3 regions of the Brachybacterium sp. J153 genome follow, and region 3 is predicted to be linked to each of the others. Evidence: predicted binding sites of a transcription regulator. Region 3 holds the regulator's gene; each other region holds the start of a gene.
The links. Region 3 encodes HrcA, which represses chaperone genes, less so after heat shock. Its sites were predicted from a motif close to TTNGCACTCGNNNNNNNCGAGTGCNAA; they were not measured.

Region 1 (5,213 bases), on a different contig from region 3:
TCGCAGCCGCACGAGGGCGCTCCCGAGCACATGGGCACCGCGGGGCATGGTCGCCATGCCGTGGGGCTTGTCGAGGACGATCAGGTGCTCGTCGGCATGGAGGATGTCGAGCGCGACCTCGGGCACCTCCTCGGCCCGCAGCTCGCGATGGAACCACAGCCGGTCGCCGGGGCCCACGGGGGTGTCCGCCGTGAGCGCCCGCCCGTCGGCGTCGACGATCTCCCCGGCGGCGAAGCGGTCCCGCAGCGGCGTCGCCGCGGGGTCGGCGAGTGCGGGGAAGCGGGCCAGCAACGCCTCGAGCGCGGCGCCGGTGGTGGCCCCCGGGGGGAGGGTCCAGCCGACGGGGTCGAGCCCGTGCCGCTGCGGCAGGGGCGCCGGCCGACGCCGTGCGGTGCGCCTCGCGGCCCGGCCCGGGCGCTCGGCGGGGCCGCGGCCCCCTGCCGCGGCGGGGCTGCCGCTCACAGCCCCCACACGGCGAAGGTCAGGACGTTGTGGCCGATGTAGAAAACTGCGAGGCACAGCGCCACCAGGGTGGGATGACGGTCGACGACGCCGAGCGCCCGCGGGGCCTGCCGGCGCAGCTCCGCGGGACTGATGGCGTCGATCCGGTCGATGCGCACCCCGGCCGCCGCGGCGTGGCGCAGGCACGCCTCCTGTGCGCGCGGCCCGAAGAACCGGTTGGAGACGGCGACGAGGCGGTGGCCCTCGGCGTCCAGCAGGTACACCCCGTCATAGGCGGTCTCCGAGAGGTCGAGCCCCTCATCGGAACCCGCCCCCCGCTCGATGGCGCGCACGGCCAGCACCCCGCCCACCTCGTCCCAGCGGGCGCTGCGCGTGCGGCGGGCGAGGCCGCGGAGCGTGAAGCCGTCGGAGTCCACCTGGAGCCAGGCGGTCAGAACGCGCAGCACCCCCACCACGGAGGCGATCACCACCAGGGCCCACAGGAGCAGCGGCAGCTGGAAGAGGAAGGAGTCGCGCAGCGCGGGGACGGTCCACAGCCGCTGCCCCACGAAGCTGATGATCACGAGGAACTCGAGCACGATCACGAACACCAGCGCGACCCCGAGGGTGCCGAACACCACCGGGGCGGGCGGCCCGAAGGTGCGGGTGGGGCGGTCGTCGTCCGGGAGCGGAGTGGCGTCCGTGCTGCTGGTCACCACTCCTCCTGAGGCGGCTCGATCCGGTGGGACAGCGTCATCCTAGGCCGAGCCGCCCCCTCGCGAGCACCACCGGCAGCCCGCGGACATCCCCGGCCTCCCGGTCGCGGCGGGATGTGTCCTGTCTCCGTCGTCCCCGTCGTCTCCGGACACGACGACGGGCGGGCCTCCCGGTCTCCCGGATGGCCCGCCCGTCGGCGGTCTGTCCCGCGATGATCACGCGAGGATCAGACGAGGATCAGGACTCGTCCTCGTCCTTCTTCTCGATCACGAGGGTCTCGGTGGTGAGCACCAGACCGGCGATCGAGGCGGCGTTGCGCAGCGCGGACCGGGTGACCTTGACCGGATCGATGATGCCGGCGGCCACGAGGTCGACGTACTCGCCGGTCGCGGCGTCCAGGCCGAATCCGGCCTGGGCCTCCTTGACCTTCTCGACGACGACGTAGCCCTCGAGGCCCGCGTTCTCGGCGATCCAGCGCAGCGGCTCGACCACGGCGACGGCGACGGCGCGGGCGCCGACGGCCTCGTCACCGGTGAGGCCGAGATCCTCGGAGAGAACGGCGGAGGCCTGGACGATGGCGCTGCCGCCACCGGCCACGATGCCCTCCTCGATGGCAGCGCGGGTCGCGGAGACCGCGTCCTCGATGCGCATCTTCTTCTCCTTGAGCTCCACCTCGGTGTGCGCACCGACCTTGATGACGGACACGCCGCCGGCCAGCTTCGCGAGGCGCTCCTGGAGCTTCTCGCGATCCCAGTCGGAGTCGGTGTTCGCGATCTCGGCACGGATCTGCGCGACGCGGTCGGCCACGGCCTGCTCGTCACCCGCCCCGCCCACGATGGTGGTCGAGTCCTTGGTGACGACCACGCGACCGGCGTGGCCGAGCACCTCGGTGCCGACGGTCTTGAGGTCGAGGCCGAGGTCGGAGGTGACGACCTGGGCGCCGGTGAGCACCGCGATGTCCTGGAGCATCGCCTTGCGACGGTCGCCGAAGGCCGGGGCCTTGACGGCCGCACCCTTGAAGGCGCCGCGGATCTTGTTGACGACCAGCGTGGACAGGGCCTCGCCGTCGACGTCCTCGGCGATCACGAACAGCGGCTTGCCGCCCTCGACGACCTTCTCCAGCAGCGGCAGGATGTCGGCCACGGCCGAGATCTTGCCCTGGTGCAGCAGCACCTGGGCGTCCTCGAGCACGACCTCCTGGCGGTCCGCGTCGGTGACGAAGTGCGGGGAGATGAAGCCCTTGTCGAACTGCATGCCCTCGGTGAAGTCCAGCTCCATCGCGGTGGTGGAGGACTCCTCGACGGTGATCACGCCGTCCTTGCCGACCTTGTCGAACGCCTCGGCGAGCAGCTCGCCGATCTCGCGGTCCTGGGAGGACACCGCGGCGACGTTCGCGATCTGCGCCTTGCCGTCCACCGGGGTGGCCAGCTCGCCGAGCTTCTCCGAGACGGCGTCGACGGCCTTCTCGATGCCGCGCTTGAGCGCGGAGGGAGCGGCGCCGGAGGCGACGTTGCGCAGGCCCTCGTGGACCAGCGCCTGGGCGAGGACGGTCGCGGTGGTGGTGCCGTCACCGGCGACGTCGTTGGTCTTGGTGGACACCTCCTTCGCGAGCTGCGCGCCGAGGTTCTCATACGGATCCTCGAGCTCGATCTCGCGAGCGATGGTCACGCCGTCGTTGGTGATGGTGGGGGCGCCCCACTTCTTGTCGAGGACGACGTTGCGGCCCTTGGGGCCGAGCGTCACCTTGACGGTGTTGGCGAGCTTGTCCACGCCGCGCTCGAGGGCGCGACGCGCGTCCTCGTTGTACAGAATCTCCTTGGCCATAGGGATGCTCTCGCTCAGTTCTCGATGATCGCGAGGATGTCGCGAGCGCCGAGGACGAGGTACTCCTCGTTGCCGTACTTGAGCTCGGTGCCGCCGTACTTGGAGAACACGACCTTGTCGCCGACCTTCACATCCATGGGGATGCGGTCGCCCTTGTCGTCGAAACGACCGGCGCCGACGGCGACGACCTCGCCCTCCTGGGGCTTCTCCTTCGCGGTGTCCGGGATGACCAGGCCGGAGGCGGTGGTCTGCTCGGCCTCGAGCGGCTTGACGACGACGCGATCCTCGAGGGGCTTGATGGAGACCGACATGCGGCTCACTCCTTCATGAAGAGTTGACTCTGATGAGTTCGGGGAACCAGGGAGCGCGGATCCCGGTCGTCGTCGCGGTGCCGAACGGGGCGTTCCCTGACTGGCAGCCTCTGGCACTCTCGGCTGTCGACTGCCAACGACGACCACTTTAGGACCGAGCTGGCACTCATGCAAGACGAGTGCTAACACCTGGTCCCGACCCGTCGCCGTCGCCCCGGACACCGGGTCCTCGCCTCGCCCCACCGTCGCCCGCGGCCGCTCGGGAGAGCCCCAGGTCACACCCTTTTTGTGAACCTGGCAACTGGGGAACCTCGGTCCCGTGACCGCCGGTCCCCGGCGCGGTAGAACGGACTCAGAGAACCTGCCGGCGCACCTGCGATCCAGGGCCCGGCCGATCACCCCGCTCCGACTCGAAGGATCTGCCGATCATGACTCTGCTCCGCTCCCTCCGCGACTCCCTCCACCGCTTCTCCCGCGGCGCCGACCGCATGCAGGGGCAGGACGTCGAGCGCCCCGATCTGGTCCCGGGCCGTCGGGTCGGCGGGAACTTCGCCGCGCTCACCAAGGCGCATTCGAACCAGGGCGTGACCACCCTGGGCATGAACCGCTGACGCGCCCCGCACCGCGGACGCACCTCAGGGGCTGAGTCCCGCCCGTCGTCGCAGGCGGCGCTGCCCGAGGTGGCCGAGGATCATCCCCAGCACCGCGGCGGCGATCACCCCGATGATCAGCACGACCCCGGGGTCGAGGGCGCCGACAGCTCCGTCGATGCCGATCTCGAGCGCCAGCAGCGCATCCCCGTGCTCCCGGCGGTACCACTCGCTGCCCCGCAGCGGCGAGGTGGGCAGCAGCGCCCACACCCCCAGGCAACTGACGAGCAGCAGCAGATCGCCGAGGCCGCCGACGACGCGCAGCACGTCGGCGCGGAGCCGACCGGTCGGGCTCTCATGCATCGCGAGCGGGTCCCGCCCGAGCTGCGCCGGTCCGGCGAGCGCGCCGACCACCACGAGGGCGAGCAGCAGGGCCGTCGCCTGGGCCGCCCCGATCCGTGGGATGCCGAGCTCCCGGAGACTGTCGGGCTGAGTGCCCAGGACCCATACCTGCACCCAGGTGGCGGCGACGATCAGCATCGCCGCTCCCTGTGCCGAGAGGCGCATCGCGGTGCGCCGCACGGCGAGACGGCCCAGCTCCCGGCGGCTCGCCTCCCGCGCCGTCCGTTCGCGGCGGTCGGCCGCGGCCCGGGCCCGTATCGCCGCCGCCTCCTCGTCCGAGGGCGGCTCGGGGCGCTCGGCGGGATCGATCCAGCCGGCGCGCAGGTCGGCGAGGACCCGGGCGAGCAGGGGCGCGAGCACGAGCCGGGAGCGGAGCACCGAGACCGGGATCAGCCGCTCACGGGTCGGCGCCGGCAGATCCTGCAGGATCCCGACGATCCGCTGCACCTCGCCGGGGCGCGGTGCCCGGGGAGCCACCTCGAGCCCGCTCATCAGGTCCAGCTGCTCGATCTCCCGGGCCGCCTCCTCGAGGCGCGGCATCATCACCGGGTAGCCGGCGCGGCCCAGCGCCGGGAGGTCGAGCGCGGCGAGCCGCCTCCGCAGCTCCCGGATCAGCTCCTGCACGGCCGCCGGGTCCGCCCCGACGAGCTCGGGGCGCACCCGCCGGCGGCGCAGACCCTCGAGCGTCTGCTCGGCGAGGTCGAGGACCACCGCGGCGCCGTCCTCGATCCAGCGGGCGAGGGTGGTCGCGGGGAGCTGCCGGGCGAGCAGGGCGAGCGTCTCCCCGTCGGTCGCATCGGCGGGGAGGCCGACGGGGAGGCTCGGCATCGCCTCCCCTTCGGCGAGGCCGTCGAGGTCCTCGAGGGTCCGGACGTCCTCGAGGCGGCGCACCTCGACGCCCTGCTCCCGCAGCAGGTCGCGGTACTCC
Region 2 (5,213 bases), on a different contig from region 3:
GGCGCTCAGACCCCCGTCGGCCGCACGCGCGCGGTGACCGTCGCGTGATCGCTCGCGGCCCGTCCCTGCCGCCGGGGGACGGACGCCTCGTACTCCTGGACCGCGAGGCCTCGGGTGAGGATCCAGTCGATCCGGATGCCGCCCACCTCCGGCGCGCCATAGTCGGGGAAGGTGCCGATGTCCTCGCCGACCTTCGTCCCGGCGACGTCGTGCGCGTCCGCGAAGCCGGCATCGCGCAGCACCCGCCACGGCGTGCTGTCCCCGCCGGCGGCGTTGAAGTCTCCCATCAGCAGCGTCGGCGCGCCGTCCGCCGCCTCCCGCAGGCGCTGAGCGAGCAGTCCCGCGCCCTTCTCCCGGGCCCGCTCCCCCGCATGGTCGAGATGGGTGACGGCGAAGACCAGCTCCCCGCCGGTCCACCGGTCCCGGACCCGCGCCCACACCGCGATCCGTGGGCAGTGCCCGTCCCAGCCCTGCGAGCCGATCCGCGCCGGATCCTCCGACAGCCAGAACTGGTCCCAGTCCAGCAGGTCGAAGCGCTCCCGCCGCAGGAGCAGCAGGTTGTGCTCCCCCCGGCCGCCGCCCTCGCGGCCGATGCCCAGGCGCAGATGGGTCGCGCCGAGCACCTCGTCCAGCAGCGGGATCTGGGCGGCGAGCACCTCCTGGGTGCCGATCACGTCGGCATCGGCCGCGCGCAGCAGCTCGGCGAGGACCGGGGCGCGGCTCGGCCAGTGGTCCGGGTGCTCGGGCGGCACCGACGGGTCCGCGTACCGGAGGTTCTGGGTCAGCACGCGCAGGGTCGCAGGGGCTGGGGTGGGGTCAGTCGTCGGCGTCGGGGTCGGGGTCGTGCCGGTGGTCGGGCGGGTGGTCAGGCCGGTGGTCAGGGCGTCGTCGCTCCGCATCGTCATCCCTCCATCCTCGCGCAGCAGCTCCCCGGGGTCGACCCTCGCCCGCCCCGGCCCTGCTGGAACTCCGTACCAGGCGTGAGCTCAAGGCCCCACAGAGCCTGGGGTCACGCAGGGCGCGGAGTTCCAGCAGACGACCGCGAGCACCAGGGCGCCAGGGCAACGGAGCACCAGGTCAACGGAGCACCAGGGCAACGGAGGGAACGCCGACGGGCCCCGACCCTCCGGAGAGGATCGGGGCCCGCAGGTCGCTCGGGGGGAGCGGCAGATGATCAGCCGTGAGGCTGGATCACATCATGCCGCCCATGCCGCCCATGCCCATGTCGTCGCCGCCCGCGGGAGCCTTGACCGGCTCCGGCTTGTCGGCCACGACGGCCTCGGTGGTCAGGAACAGGCCCGCGATGGACGCCGCGTTCTGCAGCGCGGAGCGGGTGACCTTGACCGGATCGATGATGCCGGCGGCGAGCAGGTCCTCGTACTCACCGGTGGCGGCGTTCAGGCCCTGGCCGACGGGGAGGTTCTTGACCTTCTCCGCCACGACGCCGCCCTCGAGGCCGGCGTTGACCGCGATCTGCTTGAGCGGGGCCTCGATGGCGACCTTGACGATGGCGCCGCCGGTGGCCTCGTCGCCCTCGAGCGCGAGGGTGGCGAAGGTGTCCTTGCCGGCCTGCAGCAGCGCCACGCCGCCGCCCGCGACGATACCCTCGTCGACGGCGGCCTTGGCGTTGCGCACGGCATCCTCGATGCGGTGCTTGCGCTCCTTGAGCTCCACCTCGGTCGCGGCGCCGGCCTTGATGACGGCCACGCCGCCGGCCAGCTTCGCGAGGCGCTCCTGGAGCTTCTCGCGGTCGTAGTCCGAGTCCGAGTTCTCGATCTCGGTGCGGATCTGGGAGACGCGACCGGCGATGCGGTCGGCCTCGCCGGCGCCCTCGACGATGGTGGTCTCGTCCTTGGTGACGACGATCTTGCGCGCCTGGCCGAGCTGCTCGAGACCCGCGGTCTCGAGCTTGAGGCCGACCTCCTCGGCGATGACCTGGCCACCGGTCAGGATGGCCATGTCCTCGAGCATCGCCTTGCGGCGGTCGCCGAAGCCGGGGGCCTTGACGGCCACGGACTTGAAGGAGCCCTTGAGCTTGTTGACGACGAGCACCGCGAGGGCCTCGCCCTCGACGTCCTCGGCGATGATCGCGAGCGGCTTGCCGGACTGGATGACCTTCTCCAGCAGCGGCAGCAGGTCCTTGACGGTGGAGACCTTGGAGGAGAGCAGGAGGATGTAGGGATCCTCGAGCACGGTCTCCTGACGGTCGGCGTCGGTGACGAAGTAGGGCGAGATGTAGCCCTTGTCGAACCGCATGCCCTCGGTGAGCTCCAGCTCGAGGCCCATGGTGTTGGACTCCTCGACCGTGATCACGCCCTCCTTGCCGACCTTGTCGAGGGCCTCGGCGATGAGCTCGCCGATCGCCGGGTCGGCCGCGGAGATGGCGGCGGTGTTGGCGATCTGGTCCTTGGTCTCGATCTCCTTGGCCTGCGCGAGCAGGGTCTCGGAGACGGCGGCCACGGCCTTGTCGATGCCGCGCTTGAGCGCGATCGGGTTGGCGCCGGCGGCGACGTTGCGCAGGCCCTCGCGCACGAGCGCCTGGGCCAGGACGGTGGCGGTGGTGGTGCCGTCGCCCGCGATGTCGTCGGTCTTCTTGGCGACCTCCTTGACGAGCTCGGCGCCGATCTTCTCGTAGGGGTCCTCGAGCTCGATCTCCTTGGCGATGGAGACGCCGTCGTTGGTGATCGTGGGGGCGCCCCAGGACTTCTCGAGCACGACGTTGCGGCCCTTGGGGCCGAGGGTGACCTTGACGGCGTCGGCGAGCTGGTTCATCCCGCGCTCGAGGCCGCGCCGGGCCTCCTCGTCGTATGCGATGAGCTTGGCCATTGTGGAATCTCTCCCGTGTGGTGTGGTGTCCACCCGACCCTGTGCCCGCGACGGACGGCACCAGCCGCCGTGTTCATGTCCCACGACGACGGGTCCCTCACGGGGCCGGAATGCTCTTGGCCCGTCGCTCGCGAGTGCTGTCACTCTCGAGCGACGAGTGCCAGCTCATCATAAGCACTCTCGGCCCGAGAGTGCTAACCCCGGGAGGAACCGCGCACAGCGGGGGCTCAGCCCTCGCCGTCACCCTCCTCGGCACCGGCGCCCGGGGACTCGACCGCGAGGAAGGTGATCCGGTTCTGGAACTCGTCGCTCTGCCGCGCCTCACCGGCGCCGACCTCGAGCGCGAGGGCCTGGGCGGTCTCGGCGTCCGCCTCGTCGCGGTAGAAGACCACGGCCTCCTGCTGCTGCGTGTCGGCGGTCTGGATCTGGACGTCCTCCCAGCCGCTCTCCTCGAGGGTGTCGCGCCAGTCGCCGGCGAGCCCGTCGACGCCCGCGGCGTTCATCACGAGCACGGGGACGGTCTTGTCCGCCACGGGGGCGGGTTCCTCCGAGGCCGACTCCTCCGCCGACTCCTCGCCGGTGGTCTCCTCCGCGGTGGTCTCCGCGGCGGTGGTCGGCTCCTGGGAGCGGTCGTCCCCTCCCCCGCCGCCGAGGTTCCCGATCAGGAACAGCAGCACCACGAGCAGCACCAGGGCCGCCGCGATGATGATGATGTAGAGCAGGTTCTGGCGCCAGAACGGCTCCTCGGCGCGGTGGGCGCCGTGGAACGCGACGGCGTCCGCCTCGTCGTCGAATCGGTCGGGCGGGTAGGGGTACTGGGAATCTGCCACGGACCCATTAAACCCGCTCCCCCCGGGAGGGCCGTGGAACCCACGCCCATCAGGAGTGTCCGACGGGACACCCGGCCCGCGGATCAGGCGACGCGGTCGCCGCCGCGGCGGGGGATCTCGCCGTGCTCTGAGACCCGTCGGCCGCGCAGCCGGTGCACCAGGGCCGGGGCCGCGCGGAGCGCCCGCGGATCGTCGAGCAGGGCGTTGAGCCGCACGTAGTAGGCGACCTTGGAGATGCCGATCTCCTCACGGATCGCCCGCTCCTTCGCGCCGACGTAGCGGAAGGTGCGCCCCTCGAGCGCGAGGATCGCGAGCTCCTGCGCCGACAGCTCCGGGGCGGGGTCGCCCGGGGAGGGCGACGACGCGGAGGGGGACGGGACGGGCATGGATCGACAGTACGCGGCCGCTCGCGCCGTCCCGCTCCGGCGCGCCGGAGGGTGACGTGCCTGGCAGACTGGCGGCATGCCGCAGCCGCTCGCCGAGATCATCGCCCCCGACTGGGCCGCCGCCCTGGCCCCCGCCGAGGAGCGGATCCACGCGATCGGGGAGTTCCTCCGCGGCGAGGTCGAGGCGGGGCACGGCTACCTGCCCGCCGGGGACCTCGTTTTGCGGGCCTTCACCCGCCCCCTCTCCGAGGTGCGGGTGCTGGTCGTCGGCCAGGACCCCTACCCGACGCCGGGCCATCCGATCGGGCTGAGCTTCGCGGTCGAGCGGGACGTGCGGCCGCTGCCGCGCTCCCTCGCGAACATCTATACCGAGCTGCGATCTGACCTGGGAATCTCCCCGGCCGCCCACGGCGATCTCTCCTCCTGGCAGGACCAGGGCGTGATGCTGCTGAACCGGGTGCTCACGGTGCGACCTGGCGCGGCCGCCTCCCATCGCCGCCGCGGCTGGGAGGAGGTCACGGAGCTCGCGATCCGCTCCCTCGTGGATCGCGGCGGGCCGCTCGTTACGATCCTGTGGGGTCGGGACGCGCAGTCGCTGATCCCCTTGCTGGGCGAGGTGCCGCACGTCGCGAGCCCGCATCCGAGTCCGCTCTCGGCCTCGCGCGGCTTCTTCGGGTCACGCCCGTTCTCGCAGGCGAACGCCCTGCTCCGTGCGCAGGGCGGCGCAGAGATCGACTGGACGGTTCGCTGAGGCGAGCTGGCGCCGAACCGGCCGCCCCGCCCGGTCCGCGGGTCTGCCCTCAGCCCTCTCCCACCCAGGTCCAGCTGTCGAGGATTTCGCGCAGGGCGGGGGAGATCTCGGTGGAACCGTGGGTCTCGACGGCCACCTGGACGATCTCGTCACCCACGTCGACGCAGAAGCCCTCGGTGATCGCGTCGGCCCCGTCGTGCTCCCCGGACTTGGTGTAGCCGTGCACCGGGCGGCCGCCGAGCTGCGGGTCCTCGAGGACGCCCTCGTCCCCGGACTCGTCCCAGCTGAAGCCCGCCCAGATCGCCTGCATCTCGCATTCGACCTCGGCGTGCACGTCGCTCTCGAACTTGTAGACCTCGAGGCTGTTGGGCGGGAAGTGGTCGAACTCGTCCTCCGGGGCGATCTCCACGTCGGTGACCT
Region 3 (5,213 bases):
TCCTCCACCCGCGCGGCACCATCCTGCTCGTCGTCAGCGCACATCGCGCCCATGCGAACTTCACCGTGACCCCGAGCGCCAAGGAGGCGTTGGCCTCCGAGCTCCAGGGGCTCGAGACTGGGAAGGGCAGCGTGAAACTGCCGTACGCGGATCCGCTCCCGGAGCAGGTGCTGCGTCGCCTCGCCCGGCGCCGTCTCGCCGAGTTCGAGGAGGACGCCGTCCCCTGGATGTGACGCGCCGCGGCGGAGCGACGCGTCCGCCTGTGGCCGTGCGGCACGACCGACCACAGCGACGAGCCCCCGCGACCCTGTCGGGTCCCGGGGGCTCGTCGTGCTCGGCGGAGCGGACTGCTCAGCGTGCGGAGCGGGCGATCACTTCACGAGGCGGATGTTCAGCGGGTAGTTCCACCATTCGCCCTGGTTCGCCTTCACGGCGCCCAGGATCGCGAAGACGATGTGCAGGATGGCCGGCACGGCAACGAGCACATACAGCACCGAGCCGATGCCGAAGGTGACGATCGCGATGATCGTGATGACGATGCTCAGCGCGATCTCGGCGATGAACACGGCGATCGCGGCGTTCAGAGCCTCCGCGGCGTTGAAACGGATGAAGCGGTTGCGGTCCTTGTAGACCAGGAAGATGATCAGCGGCCCGAGCCATCCGAGGAATCCGGCGCCGATCACGTAGCCGACGATCGTGGAGAGCTGCGCGAACATCGACCACAGCTTGGCGTCCGAGTCGCTCGCGGGCTGACCGGGAAGCGGGCCGGGGTAGACGCCCTTGATATGGGCGGGGGCCTGGTCGAAGGACATGGGGGCTCCTGAGGAGGGCGGGACGGGCTGGGTGGGCTGCTGCGGGGCGTCGCCGTAGGGCGCGCTCCCGGACGGGGCGCCGCCCGCGGGGGCGGCGTACGGATCGGCCGACGGGGCGGGGGTCTGCGGCGCCGCGGCGTACGGATCGGCCGCCGCGGGCGCTGTGGAGGGCTCCGCCGACGGGGCGGGCTCGGCCGAGGCCCCGACGGGCTGGGTGGATGCGGCCGGGAACTCCGGTGCGGCGGAGGCCTCGGACTCGCGGGCGAAGGGATCGTGCGGGTGCTCGGACTGGTTCATCGTGGACTCTTCCCTCGGGCCGACCCGGATGGACCGGCGGTTGTGCGATGTGGCCAGCCTAACGACCGCTCTGCGCGTCGTCACCGGGGTGGGCCTCCCCGGTCACCGGGGGTTTTCCCCCGCGACCTTCGTCGCGCCCCGGGCGTTCAGTCCACGGTCACGAAGTCGATGAGCTCCTCGATGCGCCCGGACAGCGTCGGCTCGACATCGGCGTAGGAGCGCACGGTCTCGAGGATCCGCTTCCAGCCGAGGCCCACGTCGTGCTTGTCCCCGTGCGGCCAGCCGAGGGCGGTGAGGGTCCCGATCTTGATGTCGGTGCCCTTGGGGACGTGGGGCCACCGGTCGAGGCCCACGCGAGCGGGCTTCACGGCCTGCCAGACGTCCACGTACGGGTGGCCGAGCACGATCACGTTCCCCGCCGCACCGGGCAGGCGCATCACCTGCTGCGCGATGCGCGACTCCTTGGAGCCGGGCACCAGGTGGTCCACCAGGATCCCGAGGCGCCGGGTGGGGGAGGGAGCGAACTCCTGCACCCGCTCGACGAGGTTGTCGGCGCCCTCCAGCTGCTCGACGACGACGCCCTCGATGCGCAGGTCGTGGCCCCACACCTTCTGCACCAGCTCGGCGTCATGGGTGCCCTCGACCCAGATCCGGGAGGCGCGGGCGGTACGGGCCCGCGCGCCCTCGACGTACACCGAGCCGCTCGCGGAGCGCTTGCGCACGGGCGCCTGCTGGGCGACGGCCCGGGTGAGCACCACGGGCTTCCCGTCGATCATGAATCCGGGACCCAGCGGGAAGGTGCGGCGCACGCCGCGGCCGTCCTCGAGCTCGACCACGAGCTCCCCGGCGATCTTCTCGACCCGGGTCACCGCCCCGGTGAAGCCGGTCGAGGCCTCCTCGACCACGAGATCCTTGCGGGCGGGCACCTCGGTCGCGACGGGGCGGCGGCGATGGTGGGCGGGCGGGGTCGAGGACAGCACGTCTCGGCCGTACCGGTCGGGGAAGGAGGAGGCTGCAGGCACGCCCGGCACGATACCCCCGTGGCGAACGCCTCCCGGGGAGCACCGCGCGGGGCGCGTAGGATTGGCACTCGGCGGCCCCAAGTGCCAGCCCCGTCGGCCGTCCGACGGGTCCGCACCGCGGCCCGCCCGCAGCACAGCACATCGGAGCCAAAGCACATCGGACCCACAGCGGGTCCCCGCCCGTCGGAGGTGAGAGGAACGGACAGCCGCAAGCTGCAGATCCTCGGCGCCATCGTCGAGGACTACGTCGCCACCCGCGAACCCGTCGGGTCGAAGTCCCTGCTGGAGCGCCACGAGCTCGGCGTCTCCGCCGCGACGGTGCGCAACGACATGTCCGCCCTCGAGGAGGAGGGGCTGATCCACCAGCCCCACACCTCCGCGGGCCGCGTCCCCACGGACAAGGGCTACCGGACCTTCGTCGACCACGTCGCGACGGTCAAGCCGCTCTCGGTGCCCGAGCGCCGCGCGATCCACGCCCTGCTCGAGCAGTCCGGGGACGTCGAGGAGCTCCTCGCCCGCACGGTGCGCCTGCTCGCGCAGCTCACCCAGCAAGTCGCGATGGTGCAGTACCCGGCCCGCCGGCAGGCTCGGGTGCGCCACGTCGAGCTGGTCAAGGTCGCCGAGTCCCTGCTGCTGGTGGTGCTGATCCTCGAGTCGGGCCGCGTGGACCAGCGCACCATCCCGGTGACCCCGGGGCGCGACGCCGAGTACTACGCCGGTCTGCGCGATGCGCTGAACCGCACCGTCGCGGGGCGCGAGGTCACCGACCTCTCCGCCCCGCTCGGGGACCTGCTAGAGACCGTCAGCCGCCCGGACCGCGACTCCGCCCGTGAGGTCGCCGAGGCGCTCATCGCCCTCGCCGCGGCCCGAGTCGAGGACCGGATCATGCTCGCGGGCACCGCGAACCTGGCCCGCAGCGCGGAGGACTTCGCCCGCGACGTCGAGCCCCTGCTGGACGTCCTCGAGGAGCAGCTGGTGCTGCTGCGGCTGTTCACCGAGATGCACGCCTCGCCGGGCGCGGTCGAGGTCCGCATCGGATCCGAGCTGCGCGAGTCCGCGCTGACCCAGGCCGCGGTGGTCGGGGCCGGCTACGGCGCGGGCTCCCATCTGGCGATCCTCGGCCCCTCCCGGATGGACTACGTCACCGGCATCTCCACGGTGCAGGCGATCGCGCGGTACGTGTCGCGCTACCTCGAGTGATCGCCGTGCGGAGGTCCGTCTCCGCCCCTCTGTCTCTGCTCCCACCCACACCGCAAGGACCCAACTGGTGAACGACGACTACTACGAGCTCCTCGGCGTCTCCCGCGACGCCTCGACCGAGGAGATCAAGAAGGCCTACCGCAAGCTCGCGCGCAGCCTCCACCCCGACGTCAACCCCGATCCCGAGGCGGCGGAGACCTTCAAGAAGGTGTCCCAGGCCTACGAGACGCTGTCCCATGCGGACAAGCGCCGTCAGTACGACATGGGCGGCGGCCCGGGCATGGGCGGCGGCTTCCCCGGCGGTTTCGGCGGCGGCGCCGGCTTCGACATGGGCGACATCTTCGACATGTTCGCGGGCGCCGCCGGCATGCGCGGCCGCGGCCAGGGCCCCGTGCCCCGGCAGCGCCGCGGCGGCGACGTGCTGCGCCGCATCCGCATCGACCTGCGCGACGTCGTCTTCGGCACCGAGCAGAAGGTCACCTTCCGCACGGCGGCGCTGTGCGAGCGCTGCTCCGGCTCCTGCTGCGAGCCGGGCACCAGCCCCACCCGCTGCACCGCCTGCAACGGCTCCGGTCATGTGCAGCGCGTCGCCCAGTCGCTGCTGGGCCAGATGGTCACCATGGCGCCCTGCCCCACCTGCGGCGGGCACGGCGACGTCATCGAGTCTCCCTGCACCGGATGCTCCGGGCACGGCCGCACGGCTTCCGACCGCGAGGTCACCGTGCGCGTCCCCTCCGGCGTCGAGCACGGCACCCGCATCCAGCTGCGCGGTGAGGGCGAGGTCGGCGAGGCCGGCGGACCCTCCGGCGACCTGTTCGTGGAGCTCTCCGTCTCCGAGCACGAGACCTTCGACCGCGACGGCGACGACCTCGTCACCACGATCGCCGTGCCGATGACCTCGGCGGCGCTCGGCGCGACCGTCCCGCTCGAGACCTTCGACGGCATCCAGGAGATCGACGTGAAGCCCGGCTCGCAGCCCGGCGACCAGATCACCCTCAAGGGCCTCGGGGTCACCCCGCTGCGGCGTGAGCGCCGCGGCGACATCCGGGTGGTCCTCGACGTCGACGTCCCCACCTCGCTCAGCGACGAGGAGCGTTCGCTGCTCGAGCAGCTCGCGGCGCTGCGGGGCGACGAGACCACGCGCAAGAAGGGCCACGGCCCCTTCGCGAAGCTCCGTGACCGCCTGCGCGACCTCTGAGCGGAGCACCGCGCCGATGCCCACGACCCCGCCCGGCTTCCTGATCCTCGACGACGCCCTCGCGGGCGCGCGCGAGGGCGATGCCCTCCTGCTCGCGGGGGAGGAGGGGCGGCATGCCGCGAAGGTCGCCCGGATCGGCGCGGGGGAGCGGGTCCTGCTCACCGACGCCCCGGGCCGCCAGGTCCTCGCCGAGGTGACCACCGCCCGCAAGGAGCAGCTGGATCTGCGCCTGCTCGCCGACCCGAGCCCGGGGATCCAGCGCCTGCCGCGGCTCACCCTGGTCCAGGCCCTCGCCACCGGCGGCCGCGACGAGCAGGCCGTGGAGTCCGCGACCGAGCTCGGTGCGGACCGCCTCGTCCCCTGGATCGCCCAGCGCTCGGTCTCCGTGTGGCGCGGGGAGAAGCTCGCCAAGGGGCGGGCGAAGTGGGAGGGGACCGTTCGAGCCGCGGTCAAGCAGTGCCGCCGCCCGGGGATCCCGGAGGTGGCCGAGGCGGTGACCACCGCCCGGCTCGTCGAGGACCTGCGTGAGCGCTCGGCCGACAGCGCCCTGGTGCTGGTGCTGCACGAGCAGGAGTCCGTCTCGCTGATGACCCTCGCCGAAGAGCTGCGCGGCGCGAGCGAGGCCGGCGTCGAGGAGATCGTGGTGGTCGTCGGCCCCGAAGGCGGTATCGACGAGACCGAGCT

Region 1: a site for HrcA is predicted at 3,453-3,479, ahead of groES (co-chaperone GroES). Genes of this name have one in related genera too.
Region 2: a site for HrcA is predicted at 2,998-3,024, ahead of groL (chaperonin GroEL). Genes of this name have one in related genera too.

Annotation. Positions count from the first base shown of each region.
Region 1 covers NZ_JAZDCH010000024.1:46,607-51,819, forward strand. The annotation lists gene V1258_RS11355 (pseudouridine synthase) at 1-462, opposite strand, end outside; gene V1258_RS11360 (hypothetical protein) at 459-1,157, opposite strand; gene groL (chaperonin GroEL) at 1,396-2,982, opposite strand; gene groES (co-chaperone GroES) at 2,997-3,293, opposite strand; gene V1258_RS11375 (hypothetical protein) at 3,722-3,904, shown strand; gene V1258_RS11380 (hypothetical protein) at 3,929-5,213, opposite strand, start outside.
Region 2 covers NZ_JAZDCH010000027.1:37,718-42,930, reverse strand. The annotation lists gene V1258_RS13610 (endonuclease/exonuclease/phosphatase family protein) at 6-905, opposite strand; gene groL (chaperonin GroEL) at 1,192-2,826, opposite strand; gene V1258_RS13600 (LytR C-terminal domain-containing protein) at 3,054-3,656, opposite strand; gene V1258_RS13595 (DUF3263 domain-containing protein) at 3,740-4,042, opposite strand; gene V1258_RS13590 (uracil-DNA glycosylase) at 4,119-4,793, shown strand; gene V1258_RS13585 (hypothetical protein) at 4,843-5,213, opposite strand, start outside.
Region 3 covers NZ_JAZDCH010000004.1:170,421-175,633, forward strand. The annotation lists gene V1258_RS02415 (iron chaperone) at 1-233, shown strand, start outside; gene V1258_RS02420 (DUF4870 domain-containing protein) at 372-1,109, opposite strand; gene V1258_RS02425 (DUF3097 domain-containing protein) at 1,256-2,140, opposite strand; gene hrcA (heat-inducible transcriptional repressor HrcA) at 2,321-3,331, shown strand; gene dnaJ (molecular chaperone DnaJ) at 3,399-4,529, shown strand; gene V1258_RS02440 (16S rRNA (uracil(1498)-N(3))-methyltransferase) at 4,546-5,213, shown strand, end outside.